Regions from separate parts of the Arthrobacter sp. BB-1 genome, predicted to be linked through region 3. Evidence: riboswitches for the same ligand, from Rfam matches in the RefSeq annotation. Region 3 holds a riboswitch; each other region holds the start of a gene.
What was found. A riboswitch is a leader RNA that binds a small molecule or an ion and turns the genes downstream of it on or off. The one in region 3 is predicted to bind cyclic di-AMP.

Region 1 (6,212 bases), on a different contig from region 3:
GGATGCGTTTGCGGACCACCGGGGCATCGGGCCGCTGCGCTTCGGCTGACAGCGCGATGATGGTGCTTCCGGAGGCGGAACGGTGTGCTGCCGGCGCGTTCCGCGTTCCGGTGATGGGCTGGCCCACCAGGGACGGCACGCGCTCGCTGGACAGCCAGGCGTTCACCAGCCAGAGCCACTGTTCCTGCCGCGGGAGGATAAGCCATTCCAGCTGCGGAGGCTGGACCCAGCAGGAGGAATCGACGTCCAGGCGAATGAGGCCGGCCAGTGCGGACAGCTCCAGCAGGACCCCGGCGTGCTGCAGGTCGATCCGGAGCAGTTCGGCCAAACGCCTCATCTCGCGCACCCCCACTCCGCCGCTGCGGAGCGTGGCCAGCGGCTGGTCCCCTACCGCGTGGAGCAGATCGCCCACCAGGCGCAGCGTCTCCGAGATGGCACTGAGGGCTGCGTTCCTGCGCAGCGCCGCCGAGGTCCGGCCGAGGTGGGGGACCGGTGGCGACAACGTGAAATCGTCAATCACCGCACCGCCGCGCAGGGAGATCCCCACGCTGTGCGGCAGCTCGACGTGCGCCGCGTCCAGCGGCACCAGCAGGCCGCGCGCAAGGAGCCAGTCCACGGGCCCGACGTCGGATCCTTCCGTGGTGATTGACGCCTTCCGTTGCGCCTGGGGGACGGCACCCATGGCCCAGTTCCGGAACCTGGCGAGCAGCGCCGTCGTCCGCTCCGGGGCGGTGGCCAGAATACTCTGGAGGGCCTCCGGGGAGGACGTCCAGTGTTGCAGCGCGAGCGCTGCCTCCATTGGCGTGGTGGCATCGTGGATGGCTACACCGCTGCGGTGCAGCTCGGACACCAGCTGCACGGCGCGCTGGGCGAAGGCCGGCTGGAGGCGGACCAGTTCGGTGTAGCTCCTGCCCAGCCCGGCGGGATAGATGCCCACCACGTCCTTCAGCGAACCCACCGGGAGGTAGTAGTGCTGTTTCGCCGCGGACGCGGGGGTGCCGTGCGGCGGCTCGGCGCGGTGCACCAGAGCAAGTTCCTGCAGCGAATGAAGGATCCGCTCCACAGAGGCTGCCGACGATCCGGAAATCATCTTGCGGAGCCCGGAAGCGGACGCGCTGTGGCCGGTATCCGTATTGGTGCACAGGTGGAGGGTTTCGAGGACCTGCATCTGCGGCCGGTTGAGGCGTTCAAGCGCCCGCTGCACGCTGAGCCTGGCACTTGCCCGGGCGGCAAGGGCAGGGAAGTCCGGAACAGGGGGCGAGATGAGGTCCGGCCGCGCATCGAACAGCGCACGCAGTGAATCGTCGCTGCGTGCCTCCAGCTCCTTGCTCAACGCACGAATGAGGGACATCAGTCCAACGTTACCGCCGGTCCGCGTTTCCTGCCCGGCGGCGCCCGGCAACGCTGTCCAGAACCAGGAAGAGCATCAGGAGGAAGGCCAGGGGCAGGCCGTACAGCGCCGTGTAGGTGACCCAGGCCGGAGCCACGGAACCGGCGAAGGCAAGGGCCATCACGGCGCCTACCGCCACCAGGGAAAGCACGGCGACAGCCGCGGCGAGGATCATCAGGGCACGCCGGTAGCGCGAGGGTGTCATGGACGTAACGCTACCGCTCCTGCAGCGTCGGGAGTGAATGGTGTTGGAGGGTGCCGCCGGAAGGCTGCACGGAGCCATTGAAAGCATGAATAGGGCGGCGGGCAGGATAACCTTGAGGGATAGACCAACACGGTTACAGCCGTCATGCCCTAAACCCGCACAGCAATGCGGATGCGGTGAGGGCTGGCCGTGTCAGAAGACGTCAGAACGAAGAAGGTTGATTACGTGCCTACCGGCAAGGTCAAGTGGTATGACAAGGACAAGGGCTTCGGGTTCCTCGCAGGCGAAGATGGCCAGGAGGTATTCCTGCCCAAATCGTCGCTGCCCGAAGGCGTAACAGAGCTCAAGGCCGGCACCCGGGTTGAATTCGGGGTAGCTGATGGGCGCAAGGGCGCCCAGGCCCTGGGGCTGCGCGTGCTGGACAAGACGCCCTCGATCGCCAAGGCCAAGCGGCCGAACGCCAAGGAACTCGCCCCGCTGGTCCAGGACCTGGTGACCGTGCTGGACAATCTCTCCGGAACGCTCTCCGCCGGCAAGTACCCGGAAGGCAACAAGGGCAAGGCCATCGCCGCGGCCCTGCGTAAGGTTGCCGACGAGCTGGACGTTTAGGCGCCGATGAACCCGGAAGCTGAACAGCCGGTGCCGGCCGCCCCGGACCAGGACGGTCCGACGGCGGGGGGTGCTGCCGTTGCCAACCCTGCAGCTGCGGGGGCTAAGGCCGTGTCCAGGCGCCGCGCGGGAGTTCCGGTGTGGCGGACGGGGAAGCCCGATGCCTTCCTGGCTGCAGCCGTGGACACGGCCCGCACCGCCATCGAGGGCATCACGCCGGCGGCAACAATCGGCCAGCACCTCGCGGCGAAAAGCGAAGGCGACCGCCTGGTGACCCATCTGTTTGAGTCCAGGCTGCCGGGCTACCTGGGCTGGCAATGGTATGCGGTGCTGACCCGCAACTCCCGCTCCAAGGTGGTCACGGTCAACGAACTCGGCCTGCTGCCGTCGGAAGATTCGATCCTTGCCCCGGAGTGGGTGCCGTGGGCAGAACGCGTCCGCCCCGAGGACGAGCAGGAACCCGAACAGACCCGGGAACCAGCCCAGGCACAGGAACATGAACAGGGCCAGGAACCAGTCCAGGCACAGGAACCTGAACAGGGCCAGGTGCCCGGGGGCGGGGAGCCTGACGACGACGGGCAGCCTGACGACGACGCACGGACTTAATGACCACACACGAACGGCGCCGTCCGGGATGAACCCGGGCGGCGCCGTCGTACGTTAAGGCACTTCCGCTGCTTGCGCAGTCCTACTTGCGCAGTTCGCCCACCACGTAGTCGATGCTGGCCAGCAGGGCGGAGACATCGGATGGCTCGATGGCCACGAACGTGGCGATGCGCAGTTGGTTGCGCCCCAGCTTCCGGTACGGCTCGGTGTCCACGATGCCGTTGGCGCGCAGGACTTTGGCCACCACTGCTGCGTCCACGGAATCATCGAAGTCGATCGTGGCGATGACGTTGGAGCGCTCGTCCGGGTTTGCGACGAACGGCGTAGCGAATTCGGAGGTCTCGGCCCAGCTGTAAATGCGTCCGGCGGAATCAGCAGTCCGCGCCGCAGCGAAGTCCAGGCCGCCGTTCCCGTTCAGCCACTGCACCTGGGCGTCCAGGGTCACCAGGGTGGACAGTGACGGGGTGTTGTACGTCTGGTTCAGGCGGGAGTTGTCAATGGCTGTCTGGAGGTCCAGGAAGTCCGGGATCCAGCGGTCCGTGGCCTTGATCCGCGCCGCGCGTTCCAGGGCAGCAGGGGAGAACAGGCCAAGCCAGAGCCCGCCGTCGGAGGCAAAGTTCTTCTGCGGGGCGAAGTAGTAGACGTCGCTCTCCGCCACGTCGACGTCCAGGCCGCCGGCAGCCGACGTCGCGTCCACAAGGACCAGGGCGCCCTCATCCGCTCCTGCCACGCGCTTCACGGGGGCGGAAACGCCGGTGGACGTCTCATTCTGCGGCCAGGCGTAGGCGTCAACGCCCGCCTCAGCCTGTGCGGCCGGGCGGGTGCCAGGCTCGGATTTGATGATGGAGGAGGCATCCAGGAACGGCGCCTTGTTGGTGGCCGCGGCGAATTTCGAGCCGAATTCACCGAACGAGAGGTGCTGGGCCTTCTTCTCCACCAGGCCGAAGCTGGCGATGTCCCAGAACGCCGTGGAGCCGCCGACGCCCAGCACCACTTCATAGCCTTCGGGTGCGCGGAAGAACTGGCTGAGGCCTTCGCGTACAGATCCCACCAGGTTCTTGACGGGGGCCTGCCGGTGGGACGTTCCCAGGATGGTCTTCGATGCGGCGGACAAAGCATCGATCTGCTCCTGCCGGACCTTGGACGGACCGGCGCCGAACCGCCCGTCCTGGGGCAGGAGGTCGGCGGGAATAGTGATGCTGTTTTCGCTCACAGGTGCTCCAATTTCGGCGTGGACGGGCTGTTGGTCCGGACGGATGGTGGGCGGCAGGCAGTCGGCGGCGACTGTGGCCCGGGCCCTCCCTTATTCTGCCCGAACAGCTGTTTCAGCGGGAACCTGGACCGTCATAGTCCAGACATTGAGACAGGGCCCGCCCTCGCCGTCAACTATTCGGACAAACTCAAAATAGGCTAAGCTTTCCAACGGACCACGCCGCATGTGAAGGCGGTACGGTGGGACAACGCAAGGTACTGCGCTCGAGGAGCTGAGCTGGATGACGGATCTGATCGACACTACGGAGATGTACCTTCGGACCATCTTGGAGCTTGAGGAAGAAAACATCGTTGCCCTCCGCGCCCGGATTGCGGAGCGGCTGCGCCACTCCGGGCCCACTGTGTCACAGACCATCGGCCGGATGGAACGGGACGGGCTGGTGGTGGTTTCGGGGGACCGGCACCTTGAACTTACGGAAGTGGGACGGAAGCGCGCCACGGAAGTCATGCGGAAGCACCGGCTGGCCGAGCGGCTCCTTGCCGACGTCATTGGCCTGGACTGGGCCTACGTCCATGATGAAGCCTGCCGCTGGGAGCACGTGATGAGCGAGCGGGTGGAACGGCGCATCTACGAAATGCTGAACCACCCCACCGAGTCCCCGTACGGCAACCCCATCCCCGGCCTGGCGGCCCTTGGCGGCCAGGCGCAGGCCTCCGCGGACGCGGCCGTCAGCCTGCTTGAGGCCATGAAGTCCTATGGCCCGGCCTCGGAAGTGACCGTTAGCCGCCTGGCTGAGCCGATTCAGGTGGAACCCGAGCTGCTGGTCCAGCTGGATGAGGGCGGAATCCGGCCCGGCGCCTCCGTATCGCTGGAGCGGGTGGGGGAGTACATCTCGGTCCGCGTCCCGGGCATCGAAGGGGCCCTGGAACTGCCGCCCGAAGTCGCGGCGCACGTCTTCGTGGCCGTACGCTAGGGGCGGCTTGGGGCCTCCGGGCTACCCCATTGGGCGCCGGTTACGCAAAGATAACGGAATTGTTACTTTGGGACTTATGGCCCTATAGTTAAACCCAAGCGTTGATACTAAAGCGTTACCTGATCCGGAGCCGAGCTCTGCCAGCGGACCAGGTGCACGAGTCATTACTGGCAGAGGCGGGGGAACCACAAGCGGCAGCCGGGGGACTGCCTTGGGGTGAAGTCCGTCAGCAGCAAGCCTCTTCCAGTGAAGGATCCTCCGTGGATACCTCCTGTGCCGAAGCTTGCTTACGGCGGACCGGGTCTTTGAACTCTCTGACCCGAATCCGACAGCTAACTTCGCAGGCTTTCCAGAGAGGAACCCTTCTTGTCCATGCAGACCCCCAGGGGACGCCGCCGCGCCGCGGTACCCGCTGCGACGCCGCGGGTTGTCGAAGTCATCACCACGGAACGCCCCCGCGATCCGCACCGTGATGCGCGCCGCCGTCGTGGTCCCTTCCGCCAGGTCACCGAGTTCGCGGCAGCCAGCGGGATCGGCCAAAAGGCCGGAATCGCACTCGCCGCCACAGGCCTGGTATTGACCGTGACAGTGCCGGCCACCAGTCCCGTGATGGCAAACAACGCTCCCGGTGTCACGCCGGTCGCAGCTTCAGCCGTCACTCCGCAGCCCCAGGTCTCAGCGGAGGCCGGCGCCCAGATCGATTTCAGCCGCTCGGCCGTCGTCACCCAGGCGGATCCGGACGGCAAGCTCAAGCAGCTGCTCAGTGCCCAGTCCGCCGGCTCTGTGTCACGGGCCGCCTCGGCCGGAAGCCTCGGCGCGCCGCTGGCCACACTGACCACGGCATCCCCCTTCGGCTACCGCGTCAGCCCCATTACTGGCGGCTCAGGCGACTTCCACCGCGGCCAGGACTACGTGGCCCAGTGCGGCACGTCCGTCCTCGCTGCCGCCACCGGCACGGTGACCTTCGTGGGCTGGCACCAGTTCGGCGGCGGAAACCGCGTTGTGGTGGATCATGGCAACGGACTGGAAACCACGTACAACCACCTCTCCTCCTTCAGCGTGAAGGAAGGGCAGACGGTCTCCCGCGGGGACGTTGTTGCCCTCAGCGGGACCACGGGCGCCTCCACTGGCTGCCACCTCCACTTCGAGGTGCAGGTCAACGGTGAAGTAGTCGATCCCACCGGCTGGCTCTAGTCAAATGACGGTTAACTATCAG
Region 2 (6,212 bases), on a different contig from region 3:
TCGCGGTCAGGAGGGGGTCCGGCCGCAGGCCCGTCGCATAGACGACGGCTGCTGCAAGCTGGGCGGCGACGGAAAAGGCAAAAGCCCCTGTCAGCGGGGGCAGGCCAAGGGCGGCGCCGACGCTCTCTCCCGGATCGAAGAGGTTCGGACCCAGGACAGCGCCGATCGTCGTGGACCACACCACTATGGAGAGGTCCCGGCCCCCGGACCCGGGCAGGGAAAGGTCAGTGGCGGCGAAACGGGCCTGCAGATTTACCGCGGAACCTGCACCAAGGAACATCAGGCCCAGCAGCAACAAAGGGAAGAGACCCACGGCCGCGGACGTGATGGCCGTTACGGCGCCAGTGCCCGCAATCAGCGCACCCAAGGACAGCGAGATCCGGCGGCCGCGGGCTCTCGCCAGCCGGGCCAACGGAACGGCGGCGAGGGCGGCGCCCAGGGTACTCATTGTGGCGGCCATACCGGACCAGGCGTTGGACCCGGAGAGCTGCGCGGCCAGGAGAGAACCCAGGGACAACGTGGCGCCCATGCCGATGCCACCGAGAATCTGCCCACCGACCAGGACAGGAATGACTCGACGCTGGAGCCGCTGGTTCCCCCTCCCGGGCTCGCCGGAAAGAACGCCCAGGCCATACCCCGGACCTCCCTCAGGTCTCAAGCCTTCCGCCGACTCCTTGTCCATGCCTGTCCTCCTGGCGTACTCCAGCGCACCGCGCCGAATCCAATATACCCTCTGGGGTATTGTAGTCCTCGGAGAATGAAATTCGCGGGTACCGCAAGGCGGCCCGGTCGCGGCCAGGCCTCGGGCTTTTGAACACCCGCGGTCACACGCCAGCCGAGCGTCTTGCCCCGCATCGGCCAGCCCGCGCGCATGAGGCCGCAAGGACCCGCGGTACGTCTACTGCCGGTCAAAAGTTCCCAGGCGCAAATGTTTATACATTTGTGATTTTCCGTGTAGATTTGGGCCCGTGCCGCCCGCCAGGCGCTGCACCCTTGGCTTGTTACCGAACCCTGCCGCCTGCCAAGGCCCATACATCACAGTCTCCGGCAGGGGCGGGGGAACCAAAAATACGGATTCGAAATTGAGTCCTTGGGGTTAAGCCGCCGGCGTTTATGTCCGGCGGCCGGGTGACTCCCACCCGCATCCGACAGCTCACCTCGCAGGTATCGGGAGAGGTTAAAGCAATGTCAAAGAAAAACGCCCGCCACAGGGCCGCCTCCAGCAGCACCCTGTCCGCCCTTTCACGGAGCGTCGCCAGCCATGGAGGAGCAGTCGGCCGCCAGGCCGCCCTCGTCGCCGTGGGATCCGGACTCGTGCTGAGCATGGCAGTCCCGGCCCACGCGGGAGCCACAGCCTCCGACCCGCAGGGGGGAACCGGTTCCAGCACCAGCTCCTCCCCGGCAGGACTTCCCGGCCAGGCTCCGGCCCAGGGGGCCTCAGTCCACACCGTGGTCGCCGGGGACACCCTGGGCCAGATAGGAGCGCTGCACGGAATCTCCCTGGAAGAGATTCTCTCGCTGAACGGACTTCACTTGGATTCGATCATCTATCCGGGGGACGTCATAACGCTCTCCGGGACAGCGGCCACCCCCGCCCCGGGACAGGCGCCTGTTCCCGTTCCGAGCACGACCGCAGCATCCGCCCCGGTGGCGTACCAGCCGACGGCCCTGGCGCCGGCGAGCGTCGGTGGCGGGCAGGGGGCGCCGTCTTCACTCAACGGGGTGATTCTGGCCGCGGCCCAAGCCCAGATGGGCGCCATCCAGGACTGCACGGTGCTGGGGGAAGTAGCCCTGCGGTCGGCCGGGATCCCGGGGGTTGGCGATGAATCGCCGGAGTCCTTGATGGCCTACGCCACGCCGGTATCGACGCCGGAACCCGGTGACTTTATCTACTATGCCGACGGTGGAATGGGCTTCTCGCACAATGCGGTCTACCTCGGTGACGGGAAAGCCATCCACAGTGGATGGAACGGCAACCAGACCGTCGTCTTCAGCGTCAATGTGGGTTCAGGCCCTTCCTACTACCGCGTGAACGCCTAATTCCTGACGTCCGCGGTGCCTGGCCACGCAGGCAGGCACCGCGGACTCACAGCGCCTGACCACAGAGCGAAACCTCCGCAATGCGCAGCAGGCGCCCCGTTCGGACCCAGGCTTTACACGCCGACGTCCGGACCACGCACCGTCAACAAAAAAATGTATAAACATTTAGGATTTTTTGGCCATTCTGAGGAGCCAGCATGCCATCGCCTACCACCGGCACTTCCCGCAACCGACCCTGGACCATAGCGATTTCCGCCCTCGGGGTGGCAGTCCTGATCCTGCTGGTTGGGATTTTCGCGTATCAGGGAGGGATATCCCAGGGTGCCGGCACCGAAGCGGCGCCCCGGGAATCCGCGGGTTCCGAGAGCGCGCCGCTGGATATGTCCCGCAGGACAGCGGACGACCCGACAGCACTTGGCCCGGTGGACGCCCCGGTGGTGCTGGTGGAGTACGCAGACTACCGCTGCCCTTTCTGCGGGCTTTTCTCCCGCGATACCCTGCCGCCCCTGGTGGAAAAATACGTCAAGAGTGGTGAGTTGCGGGTTGAATGGCGTGACCTGCCGGTGTTCGGCGAGCAGTCCACCATGGCTGCTGTCGCCGGCCGCGCAGCCGGGAACCAAGGCAAGTTCTGGGAGTTCAACAAGGCAGCTTTCGCCATCGCCCCCGAACGGGGACATGCCGATCTCTCGCGGGAGCGTCTGGTGCAGATCGCACAAGAGTCCGGCGTTCCGGACATGACACAGTTCGAAGCGGACCTGGACTCCGAGGAATTGCAGCAGGCCGTTTCAAGAGATGCCCAGGAAGCGGCATCCCTGGGGGCCACCGGAACACCCACATTCCTGGTCAATGACACGCCCCTGGTCGGTGCGCAGCCCCTGGCGACCTTCGAAAAGGCCATTGAAGCTGCGCTCAAAAAGGCTGAATCCAGGTAATGGTCATCGGATACGCGGGCGCCTTCCTGGGAGGCATCCTCACCCTGTTGAGCCCCTGCTCGGCGCTTTTACTGCCGGCCTTCTTCGCCTACGCATTCTCCACCAGAACCCGGCTCGTCGCGCGGACCGCCCTCTTCTACCTAGGCCTGCTGTCCACGCTGGTGCCTCTGGGCGTGTTTGCCGGCACGCTCGGATCTCTCGTAACCCAGCACCGCGGCATCCTGGTCGCCTCAGGCGCCGGACTCGTGATCGTACTGGGCCTCGCCCAGATCGCCGGAATCCGGATGCCGTCCATACTCCGGAACAACGCCCAGGCAGGATCCTCCCGCCTTTCGGTCTTCGCCCTCGGCGCTGTCTATGGCATCGCCGGGGTATGCACCGGACCCATTCTGGGGTCCATCCTGACCGTGGCGGCAGTGGGCGGTAACGCCCTGTACGGGGGAATCCTCCTGGCGGTCTACGCGCTCGGGATGGCACTGCCCCTGTTTGCGCTGGCCCTGCTGTGGGACAGGCTCGGCATTTCGGGCCGCCGCTGGTTGCGGCCACCGCCGGTAACCATCGGCCGGTGGTCCAACTCCTGGGTCATGATCATCTCCGGCGTTCTCTCCATCGGCATCGGGGTCCTGTTGCTGGTCACCGACGGCACTGCCGGGCTCGGTGGAGTTCTCACCGTCACCGACCAATTCCAGCTCGAATCCACCGTCAGCGGAGCAGCTTCCGGTGTTCCGAACACCGTCTTCGCGCTGCTGGCCGCGGCCATACTGGCGGTCACTGCCGCCCTGTACTTCAAAAGCCAGCGCAACGGCCGACCCGCCAGCACCGACGCAGAGGCGGAATCAGAGGCAGCCATGAACAAGGAGAACCAATGAGCCCCCGTGAGTCTTTGAAGTCAGCCCTGGCCCAATGGCCCGGCCGGCGCTGGCAGACCGCAGCCGTCGCCGCGGTGGCCACATACGTGGTGGTGGCAGTACCCACCGACCTCATCGACACTCCCCTGTTCAGCCGCGAGGTGCCGCCCACCTGGTGGTCCTTCCCAGTCCTGGCTGTCACTGCCGTCCTGACAGGACTGCTACTGGCCACCTATGTTTCCCGCGACCCAGCTTCCTCTGGTGAAGAGGGCGAGGAGGAGGGCCGTAAAGGGAAATTCGGGGCGGCAGGGGCCATCGTTTCCTTTTTCGCGGTCGGGTGCCCGGTCTGCAACAAGCTGGTGCTCCTGGCGCTGGGCACCTCCGGGGCCATGCAGTACTTCGAGCCGATCCAGCCGCTGCTGGCGGCTTTGTCCATTGCCCTGCTGCTGTGGGCGTTCGTTAAGAGGGCAACCTCTGAGGACCGCTGCCCGCTGCCGCGCAGCAAGACCGCAGTGGCGGCGGCGGATGGGGTAAAGCAGGTTTCGCCTTAGTCCCGCCGGGGCGGGTTTGCCTTGCAGCCGAAGGCAGTTGCCATGGTCACGCGGTCGCCCAGGACATAGCTGCGCCGGAACTCGAGGTCACGGGCCCGGTGGCAGCCGGTCCGCTCGATCAACAACAGCGGCGAGCCTTCCGCACACCGGAGCAGGAGCGCCTGGGCGGGGCTTGCGAGTACCGCCGTGAGCTGCTCCGTGCCGCCGTCGAGGACCACGCCGCAACGCCGGTCGAGCTCCCCGTACAGGGACGCGTCACGGAAGTCGGCCTCAAGTAACTTCCCTGCGGTGGCCGCGGGCAGCCAGACCTGGTCCAGGCCGATCGGTTCGTCATCGGCAAGCCGGATCCGGGAGAGGTGGAACAGCTCGGCCTCCGGAGGAAGGGAAAGCTTTGCCGCCGCCTCCGGGTTGGTCACCAGGTGCTGTTCCAGGACCACGCTGGCGTGCTTCATGCCGGACTCACGGATGGAGGCAAGGACACTGTAGATCGGCCCGTAGGCCGTGCTCCTGCCGGCCACCACCGTCGGCTTCCGCCCGGGGTGGGCGGTGATGTGCCCGGCGTCGCGCAGGGGCTTCAGCGCAGCCCGGATCGTGCCCCGGCTTACCCCGTACCGCTGGGCCAGTTCCAGTTCGCCAGGGAAGCCATCTGCGAATTCCCCGGCAAGGACCTCCTGCAGAAGGTCGGCGCTGACGGTTTTCCACAGCGGGCCGCCACCTGCCCGCCCAGCGGCGCCGCCCTCCGCAACTAATGCGGACGCTTGTCCCTGCTGATCCTTCACACCGCTCCCGACGGTTGATTCCACAAAGCTGCTGGCATATCGACGTTACTGCATGCAGCTTTCCAACACCCCGGGCTCAACCCAGCAGGTTCCGGCCGCACCCGGGATTTTTATACCCCGGGAGGTATGTGAAAGAATGCGGGGAGACCCAAGTTGCGCCATCAAGGAAAATAGACCTGTCAGGCGAGGAGGCCAGAGTGACACCACGTGCCCTGCGCCTTATCCGCGGCTGGACCGGCGCCGTCGCCGCTACCTCCGTCGCCGCCGTGTCACACTTCATGGCCGGGGGAAGCTCCCCCGAGCCCCTCCTGCTCCTGCTTGCCCTTGCGCTGTCCGGCCTGGCCTGTACCGCCCTCACGGGGCGCGGTTTGTCCCTGTGGCGTCTCTCGGCCGGGGTTGCCCTCAGCCAGGGACTCTTCCACATGCTGTTCAGCGGTTCAGCAGATCCTCCCAGGCCCGGCGCTCCCGCTGGCGGCCACCCGGGCCATTCGTCCACCCTGGATCTGGCCGGCGGCACCGTGCTGCCTTCCGCTGCGGACCATTCCTCGCCCCTGATGTGGGTTTGGCACTCCGTGGCTGCCCTTCTGACCGTAGCCGTCCTGCGCCACGGTGAGGCCGCCGTCGTCCAGCTGGTGCAGGCCGCGCGGCTGCGCGTGAGCGCTTACCTCCCGCTTTTCCCGCCCTTGCCGGTGCCTCCGGCGCGGGCAGGCCTGCCCGCCAACCGGCCCGTCAGGCCGCTGCCCAATCTCGGCGCGCCACTGCTGGTGATGCGGCACCGGGGGCCGCCCCTGCTTCCGATCGTGTCCTAGGCGCACCGCGCCTTCCACCCGATATGCCCCGGCTTGCCCAGAGGCCAGCGCCGGGGCAGGAAGCAGTCATGACAAGACATCCCTTGAAAACATGGCGGATCCCTGGTTTGGGGGCTTCACTGGTCGCCCTCCTTTTGCTCTGCGTTGCCGCCAGCCTCCCAGCAGCACCGGCGGCTTTCGCCCACGACCAGCTGATCTCCTCCAGCCCGGCTCCCGATGACCACCTGGCGGACACACCGGCCGGCATCACCCT
Region 3 (6,212 bases):
CGCGGGCATTCTCTTCGCGAGGGCCCTCCAGCCCGGCACTGAATCACCAGGATCCGCGAAACACAGGTTTGCTGCTCTCGCTACAACATCTGCAGGCATTGGAGTGACAGGTCTCCGGTTTCTCAACCCTGCAGGAATTGAACAGGAATGGTTCGCAGGTCTTGGACGCACGTGGGAGCCATCCGCCGCCGCCGACCAACACCTTGCCGGGCTCATCCTGCTCCTCGCCTGCACACTGTCAGCCATCCTCATCACCGTCTCCCACAAGCACCGGCAAGACCAGTCCAGGCCGGAGCTGATGACCGGACAAGCCACGGTCCAGGACACCCAACAGCAAAGGAACGATTCGAATGCCAAGCCCCAGCACTCCTGATCATGCAAACAGTCCAGACCGGCGAGAAGGTCAAGGACGCTTTCAAGAAGGACTGACCAGGCCGACACGAAGGGCGCGCCCAGCGAACGGGGCGCGCCCTTTGTTGTGCCCGGAAGACCAAGGAGAGGCAAAAGGTCCTTGCCGTTTGTGACCCTGGCAGCCAGGGTCGGGAGGCCATCCGCTTCCGTCTACCCCGGCAAGTGAGGCCCTCATGGGAATCAGGTACCCGTTATCCGGGTGCCCTCAGCTCGCGGCCGTACTGTAAACAGCGGAGCCGGCGGCGGTTACGGCGACGAGGTTCGGGGCTCAGAATTTTCCCTAACACCACCTTCCATCCGAACTGGTAGATCCTCCGTCCGCGGGCAGGGACATCACCTGTCCGCACACGAAGAGATCGATTGTCCGCACAAAAGAAGCTCCTCCTGTCCCTTGACACTTGGGACAGGAGGAGCGGGACCCCCGGGAGTCGTAGAGCACGCACCGGCCCTTACGGTGCCGCTACCCCTGTGGGGAGCCTGCGTAGTATGCAGAGCTTCGAAACCTCGAACTCGTGAAGTTCTCCGCCGCCCCCGCACCTGCGGCGACCACAGCTGTCAAGCGACCTCGAGTGACTCACCAGCGAGCTGCTCTACCAGCCGCGTGGCGTCCTCGGCGCAACCCCAGGAAAGAGTTACTCCGGCCCCGCCGTGGCCATAGTTGTGGACGATGCGGCTGCCCGGTTCGGCTTCCAGCCGAATGCTGTGAGTTCGGAAGGGGCGCAACCCGGCGCGCACCGGTTCGAACTCATCAATCTCCGCCTGGGCAAGCACCGGGAAGAAATCGATGCAGCGACGGAGCATGTCCCGGACCGGCTGATAGTTATCCAAGTCAATGTCGAGGCCCCACTCGTCTGGCTCCACCAGCCCCCCCAGCAGCAGCCGGTCCTCTCCCTTTGGGACAATAAAGATCATGTCCTGCTCATCCGTGTCCGCGTCGTTGGCCACAGCGTGAACGCTGGTGATCCGCGGCATCTTCGTCCCGTCGTTGCGGACGCGGATCAGCGCTCCGCGGTGGGGCGACAAGGCGGTGTCGCCGGCTAGCTCGATGGAGCCTAGTCCAGAGCAGTTCACAATCACCTCCACGCCGAACTTTTCCCGGAGCTCCTGCTCGTGTTCACGCAGGTCGTCCGAGACCCTGTGGGGGACCAGTCGACAGCCGGCATTCAGGGCTTCCCCTTGTAGCCAGGACATGTACTTTTCGGTGTCCACCACCGGGGCGAGGTAGGAATAAGCGTCCTGCACACCAGCCTCAGGGCTCACTCCGCCAACGTCCGCCAGCGCCGGATCGTGAACAAAACCGGGGACGTGGCGAGCGATATCATGCATCTTCGCTAACTCAGCCGGGCGGGAGGCGATCGGGTAACGGAAGTAGAAGACAGCTGGCCGGATGAACACTCCGGTTTCCTGGGGCCGTGCGGCCAGCGCCTGGAATTGCTCGTAGGAGGCCATGGCCCATGCCTTGGATTTCTCCAGCAGGATCTCGTCATGATGACGTCCACATACCGAGGGGGGCCACTCCCAGACCGCCCCGGCAGCGGTCGAGGTGACTTCCGGAGCGAAACTCTCGGCGACCACCGTAACGTTCCAGCCTCGCCTCCGCAGGGACAACGCCGTCGTTAGCCCGATCACACCAGCCCCGATCACTAGGGCTCGTCGTCCGTGATTTTCCACCATCTCTTGCCACCTCACTGTCGTTGATTCTCCGAGCGTCATCAAAAGGTACTACTATGCTACATAGTAGTACGCACGGAAGCTACCGATGGTCGGCTGGGATGTTGCTGCGGTCAAATGAGAGAGTGGTGCACTCAACCTGAGTGCTCCAGCCTGTCGAGAGGCCGGAATTAGGTTTCGGCTGTTTATCGGTCGACGGGCACATGTAACTATCGGTCCTCGGCACCTATGGTGTTCCATCAGGCCGGGGCTGCCACCTTTGCGGATTGCCGAGAAGCCGGATGCGGACCTTGAAAACAGAATCCTTAGCATGCTTATTGGGGCTAACAGTCCCTTGGAGAATTGCAGAGCGGCACCCCGATGCGACCCCTCGTCCTGGGTGTCGTTTGTCGGCCCTTTAGCAGCCCGTCCCTTCCGGCTGAACGGCTCATGTGCGTCCGTACAACGGTGGACCGTGCTGGGCATAAGCGGGTCAGCGTCAGCATCTGTGCTGCGATCGATGCGCTGGGCTGGCCGCCACCCGCAGCGAGAACATTCCTTCCGGTGCCGGTTACATCCAGCCCTGGGGGTTGACGGTTTGGCCGTTGAAGAGCACCTCGAAGTGCAGGTGGCAGCCGGTGGAGGCTCCCGTAGTGCCGGTCGCGGCCAGGCGCTGGCCGGCGGTGACGATACCGCCCACGCTCGTCTCAATGGAGGCGAGGTGGTTGTAAGTGCTTTGCAGGCCGTTGCCGTGGTCAACCACGATCCTGTTTCCTCCCCCGTAGGCGGACCAGCCTGCCTCGACCACGGTTCCGGCGCCAGCAGCGAACACGGCAGTCTGGCAGGCGGCCACCAGGTCAAGGCCCGTATGCATTTCCCCGGAACCTCCGGTTATCGGGCTGGTCCGAAGACCGAACGGTGAAGACACTGACATGCTCGACAGCGGCGCGGCGAGCCGGGCGGCAGCAACCTTAGCAACAGGCGCTGGGGCAGCTGTAGCGGCAGGCGCAGATGAGGCAGGGGCGGTTGGCAGGGTGGAGCCTGTAGGCGTTGGTTTTTCGGGTGCGGGGGCGGGGGTGGTCTCTACGTTCGACCGGTCGAAGGTGATGGCTGCTTCAGGGGAAGCTTGGACGATGGGGCCCGTGACGATGGACTGCGTGGCCGGGGCGGCCACCGTTGGGGCGCTGGTGGTTCCGCCATGGGCTGCGGTGATTCCGGCCCCGATCAGGACAGCTGCGCTGATGGTGGCAACAGCGGGAAGGTGCTTGTGCCCCCCTGCTGAGCTTTGAGCGGTGCGGACGGCTTTACGGATGGCGCCGGATGCGGAGCGGAAGGTATTAGTCGGACCGGTCTGACGGCGCCGGCCATGGATTGAGGAGGGCATGGGGGGATCCTTTCAGCGCCTGCGAAGTTAGCTGTCGGGTTCGGACCAAGGAGTCAGGCCCTGCCGGCACCCTTAGTCCCGCATTAGTAGCGGACGAGGGTATCGGCTTCACCCCAAGGCAGCGGTCTGCCAAAGATGGGTTCTCCGCCCCCGCCGGTAAGAATCGTAATCTGAGGCCGTCGGCGGGGCTGGGCGTCCGGCTCAAAAGCACTAGTACAGAAGTGCCTGTATCAACTTACCCGGTAATTCTGGATTGTTATAATTTCGTGATGTCCCAACGCTGGCAAAAGGTATTGAACGCATGCTGCTTTTGCGCGACTTTCTACATCAAGAGATAGCGCGGTTCGCCTGCGTAACAGGCCCGGGGTTTTCGGCAGAAGTGCAAGACGGCGAGAAGGCTACGCCTGAGATCAGGGCCCATCGGGCTTGAGAAGGCGACTTGCTCCGCCCGGGAACTTTGGTAAGCGGATATGCCCACGGCTACTATGTGTAATCGTAGTCAGCCTACTATGTCAAATCGTAGATACGCTACTATGGCGAATCGTAACTAGGCTACTATGTCGGATAGTAACTATCGAAAGGATGAATGATGTTGATACGTACTTCCGTCTTGGCCGTAGTTGCGGCTGCATTTGCCGCAGGGGCCGTCGTCGCGGTACCCGCGGTTGCCACAGAAACCCCGCGTCCAGCAGCAGTTGCTTCCGAAGAGGGCAACCCCGGCATGGATCGCATGCGCGAACTTATGGCCGAAGGCAACCCCGGCATGGATCGCATGCACGAACTTGTGGGCCCCGCCGATACCTCTGAACGAAAATGACCATGAGTTAGGCCTTGGATGCAGAGCCCCGACTGTCCTTACATGATGAGAGACAAAAAGGTTGCTTCGCCCCGTCACCGAACGCGCCACGTTTTGACTAGCAGGACAACGCGGCGCAGTTCCTTGAAATGCCCCTGAGCTGCGCATAGAAGCGCAGCGCGGAGAGACGAGCTAGGGGTTTTCTGCCTCCTATGTACGATAGTATTGCCTTCTCCTATGCGCGATAGTAGTCCCTTCGGCGTGTTGTCCCTGGGACGGCGGCGCAGGGCTTTTGGCAATAGGAAAGCATCTACCCAACCTGCGGCACCACCACTGACCATGAACGCGAAGGAACTGCATGAGTATTTACAACGACGCCACAGACATGACCGACATGGCGAGCATGGAATCGGCCATTCCCCAGTGGCTGACCCCCGTCGCCTGGTTTTTTGTCGCCCTGGGTATTCTCTCGGCGGTGGTCGTTCTTTATGACATTTACGTGCGGCGTTATCGTCAGAGCGAACGCACGATGGAGGTGGTGTGGCCAATAACCGCCCTGTACCTCGGACCCTTCGCTTTGTGGGCTTACTACCGCCTCGGCCGCGCAGGCAGCCCGAAGTGGCGGCAGGAAAGCGGTGCTGTTCCTGAACAGCGCCTGTCGTCGAAGGCGCTGACCGGTGGAACACCTGGTGGAGCAGCGGCCACGGTGGCCCACTTCATTGGCGTTCCGTTGGTGATCGCCAGCGGTCTTACCATCGCCGGAACGAACCTGTGGGTACTGATCATCTTCATTGCCCTGCTTGCGACCGCCTTATTGTTCCTTTTCGAACGTTTCGCCTCCCCCGTCTGGAAAAGCGGGACTGGGTCCGGGAAAAGAGCAGGTGCTGCCTTCCTGGCCGCGGCGGTAACAGTGCTGGCCTTTGACATCGGAATGGGTGGATGGATGATTTTCCTGCACTTCGGAATGCTCATGCCCGCGCCCACCGACGTGACTTTCATTTTCCTGATGCAAATCGGAAACATCTTAGGATTCGCTACCGCCTACCCGGCCGTTCGGTGGCTGATTCAGCGGGGAATCAAGGAACCGGCTCGTGAGGCCGCCGTTCCCGCCTTCACCGGACGCGGTAACTGACCGGACATCAATGGGTGTGTCCTCGCGTGCTAGCTAGCATGGAGACGGGCCTTGGAGATTCGTTCACGGTCCGTACCTCGTGACAAGCGTCTTAGCAGGCGTTGATACAAGAAGGATTTCCAATGTCGCTTCCATCCGCAGACCCGCCCGAGGCCACGGAGCAGGTTATTCCTCGGCTCCGGGCGGGTTATCTGTGGCTTGGTTTCTTTGGTGTTGTTGTCCTCACTGCGTTGATTTTTTTCGCTATCGGCTGGTCGTCCGCCACGCCACGGCCTGTATCGGATACGGGCGCGGACGCCGGGTTTGCCAGGGACATGCAGGCACACCACGCGCAGGCGGTCGAGATGGCCCTGTTGATCCGTGACAAGTCCAGTAACGAGGAGATCCGGGCCGTCGCTTACGACGTTGCCACCAGCCAGCAGCACCAGAAGGGTCAGATGTATGCCTGGCTGCAGGACTGGGGGCTGTCGCAGGCACGCTCGATCGCGCCCATGGCGTGGATGGAGTCAGAAGCCGGCGGTCATGGAAGCGGTTCGTCGCATGCGGGGCAGAGTGGTGCAGGCAGCGCTGAGAGCGCGATGGAGGGCATGGCCACCCCTGAGCAGATGCGGGCGCTGCGCGGGTCCACCGGCGCCGAGGCGGACCGGCTCTTCACTGACCTGATGATCCGTCACCATCAAGGTGGCGTGGCCATGGCCGCTGCCGGAGTACGCCTGGCCGAGACCTCCACGGTACGGAATTTCGCGGCCCTGATTATGGACGCCCAGACCGCGGAAATCACCGCCCTGCAAGAGCTGCGCCGCAGCCTCTGACCGCCCTAAGGAAAGCGAGAACAAAGA

Region 1: linked by a shared signal. The riboswitch ahead of FHJ30_RS04665 (M23 family metallopeptidase) and the one ahead of FHJ30_RS03150 (M23 family metallopeptidase) in region 3 are both predicted to bind cyclic di-AMP.
Region 2: linked by a shared signal. The riboswitch ahead of FHJ30_RS20280 (LysM peptidoglycan-binding domain-containing protein) and the one ahead of FHJ30_RS03150 (M23 family metallopeptidase) in region 3 are both predicted to bind cyclic di-AMP.

The regions. Positions count from the first base shown of each region.
Region 1 is NZ_VDEV01000009.1:19,822-26,033, forward strand. Features, by position in the region: gene FHJ30_RS04635 (helicase-associated domain-containing protein) at 1-1,351, opposite strand, end outside; gene FHJ30_RS04640 (hypothetical protein) at 1,362-1,595, opposite strand; gene FHJ30_RS04645 (cold-shock protein) at 1,821-2,204, shown strand; gene FHJ30_RS04650 (DUF3027 domain-containing protein) at 2,211-2,810, shown strand; gene serC (phosphoserine transaminase) at 2,893-4,023, opposite strand; gene FHJ30_RS04660 (metal-dependent transcriptional regulator) at 4,304-4,996, shown strand; cyclic di-AMP (ydaO/yuaA leader) riboswitch at 5,115-5,358, shown strand; gene FHJ30_RS04665 (M23 family metallopeptidase) at 5,369-6,190, shown strand.
Region 2 is NZ_VDEV01000043.1:5,129-11,340, forward strand. Features, by position in the region: gene FHJ30_RS20275 (MFS transporter) at 1-682, opposite strand, end outside; cyclic di-AMP (ydaO/yuaA leader) riboswitch at 1,010-1,181, shown strand; gene FHJ30_RS20280 (LysM peptidoglycan-binding domain-containing protein) at 1,186-2,040, shown strand; gene FHJ30_RS20285 (thioredoxin domain-containing protein) at 2,238-2,972, shown strand; gene FHJ30_RS20290 (cytochrome c biogenesis CcdA family protein) at 2,972-3,841, shown strand; gene FHJ30_RS20295 (hypothetical protein) at 3,838-4,371, shown strand; gene FHJ30_RS20300 (GntR family transcriptional regulator) at 4,368-5,150, opposite strand; gene FHJ30_RS20305 (hypothetical protein) at 5,348-5,959, shown strand; gene FHJ30_RS20310 (copper resistance CopC family protein) at 6,028-6,212, shown strand, end outside.
Region 3 is NZ_VDEV01000005.1:60,176-66,387, reverse strand. Features, by position in the region: gene FHJ30_RS03160 (cytochrome c oxidase assembly protein) at 1-373, shown strand, start outside; gene FHJ30_RS03155 (FAD-dependent oxidoreductase) at 967-2,085, opposite strand; gene FHJ30_RS03150 (M23 family metallopeptidase) at 2,633-3,445, opposite strand; cyclic di-AMP (ydaO/yuaA leader) riboswitch at 3,450-3,640, opposite strand; gene FHJ30_RS03145 (DUF4396 domain-containing protein) at 4,600-5,373, shown strand; gene FHJ30_RS03140 (DUF305 domain-containing protein) at 5,496-6,185, shown strand; gene FHJ30_RS03135 (DUF3105 domain-containing protein) at 6,212-6,212, shown strand, end outside.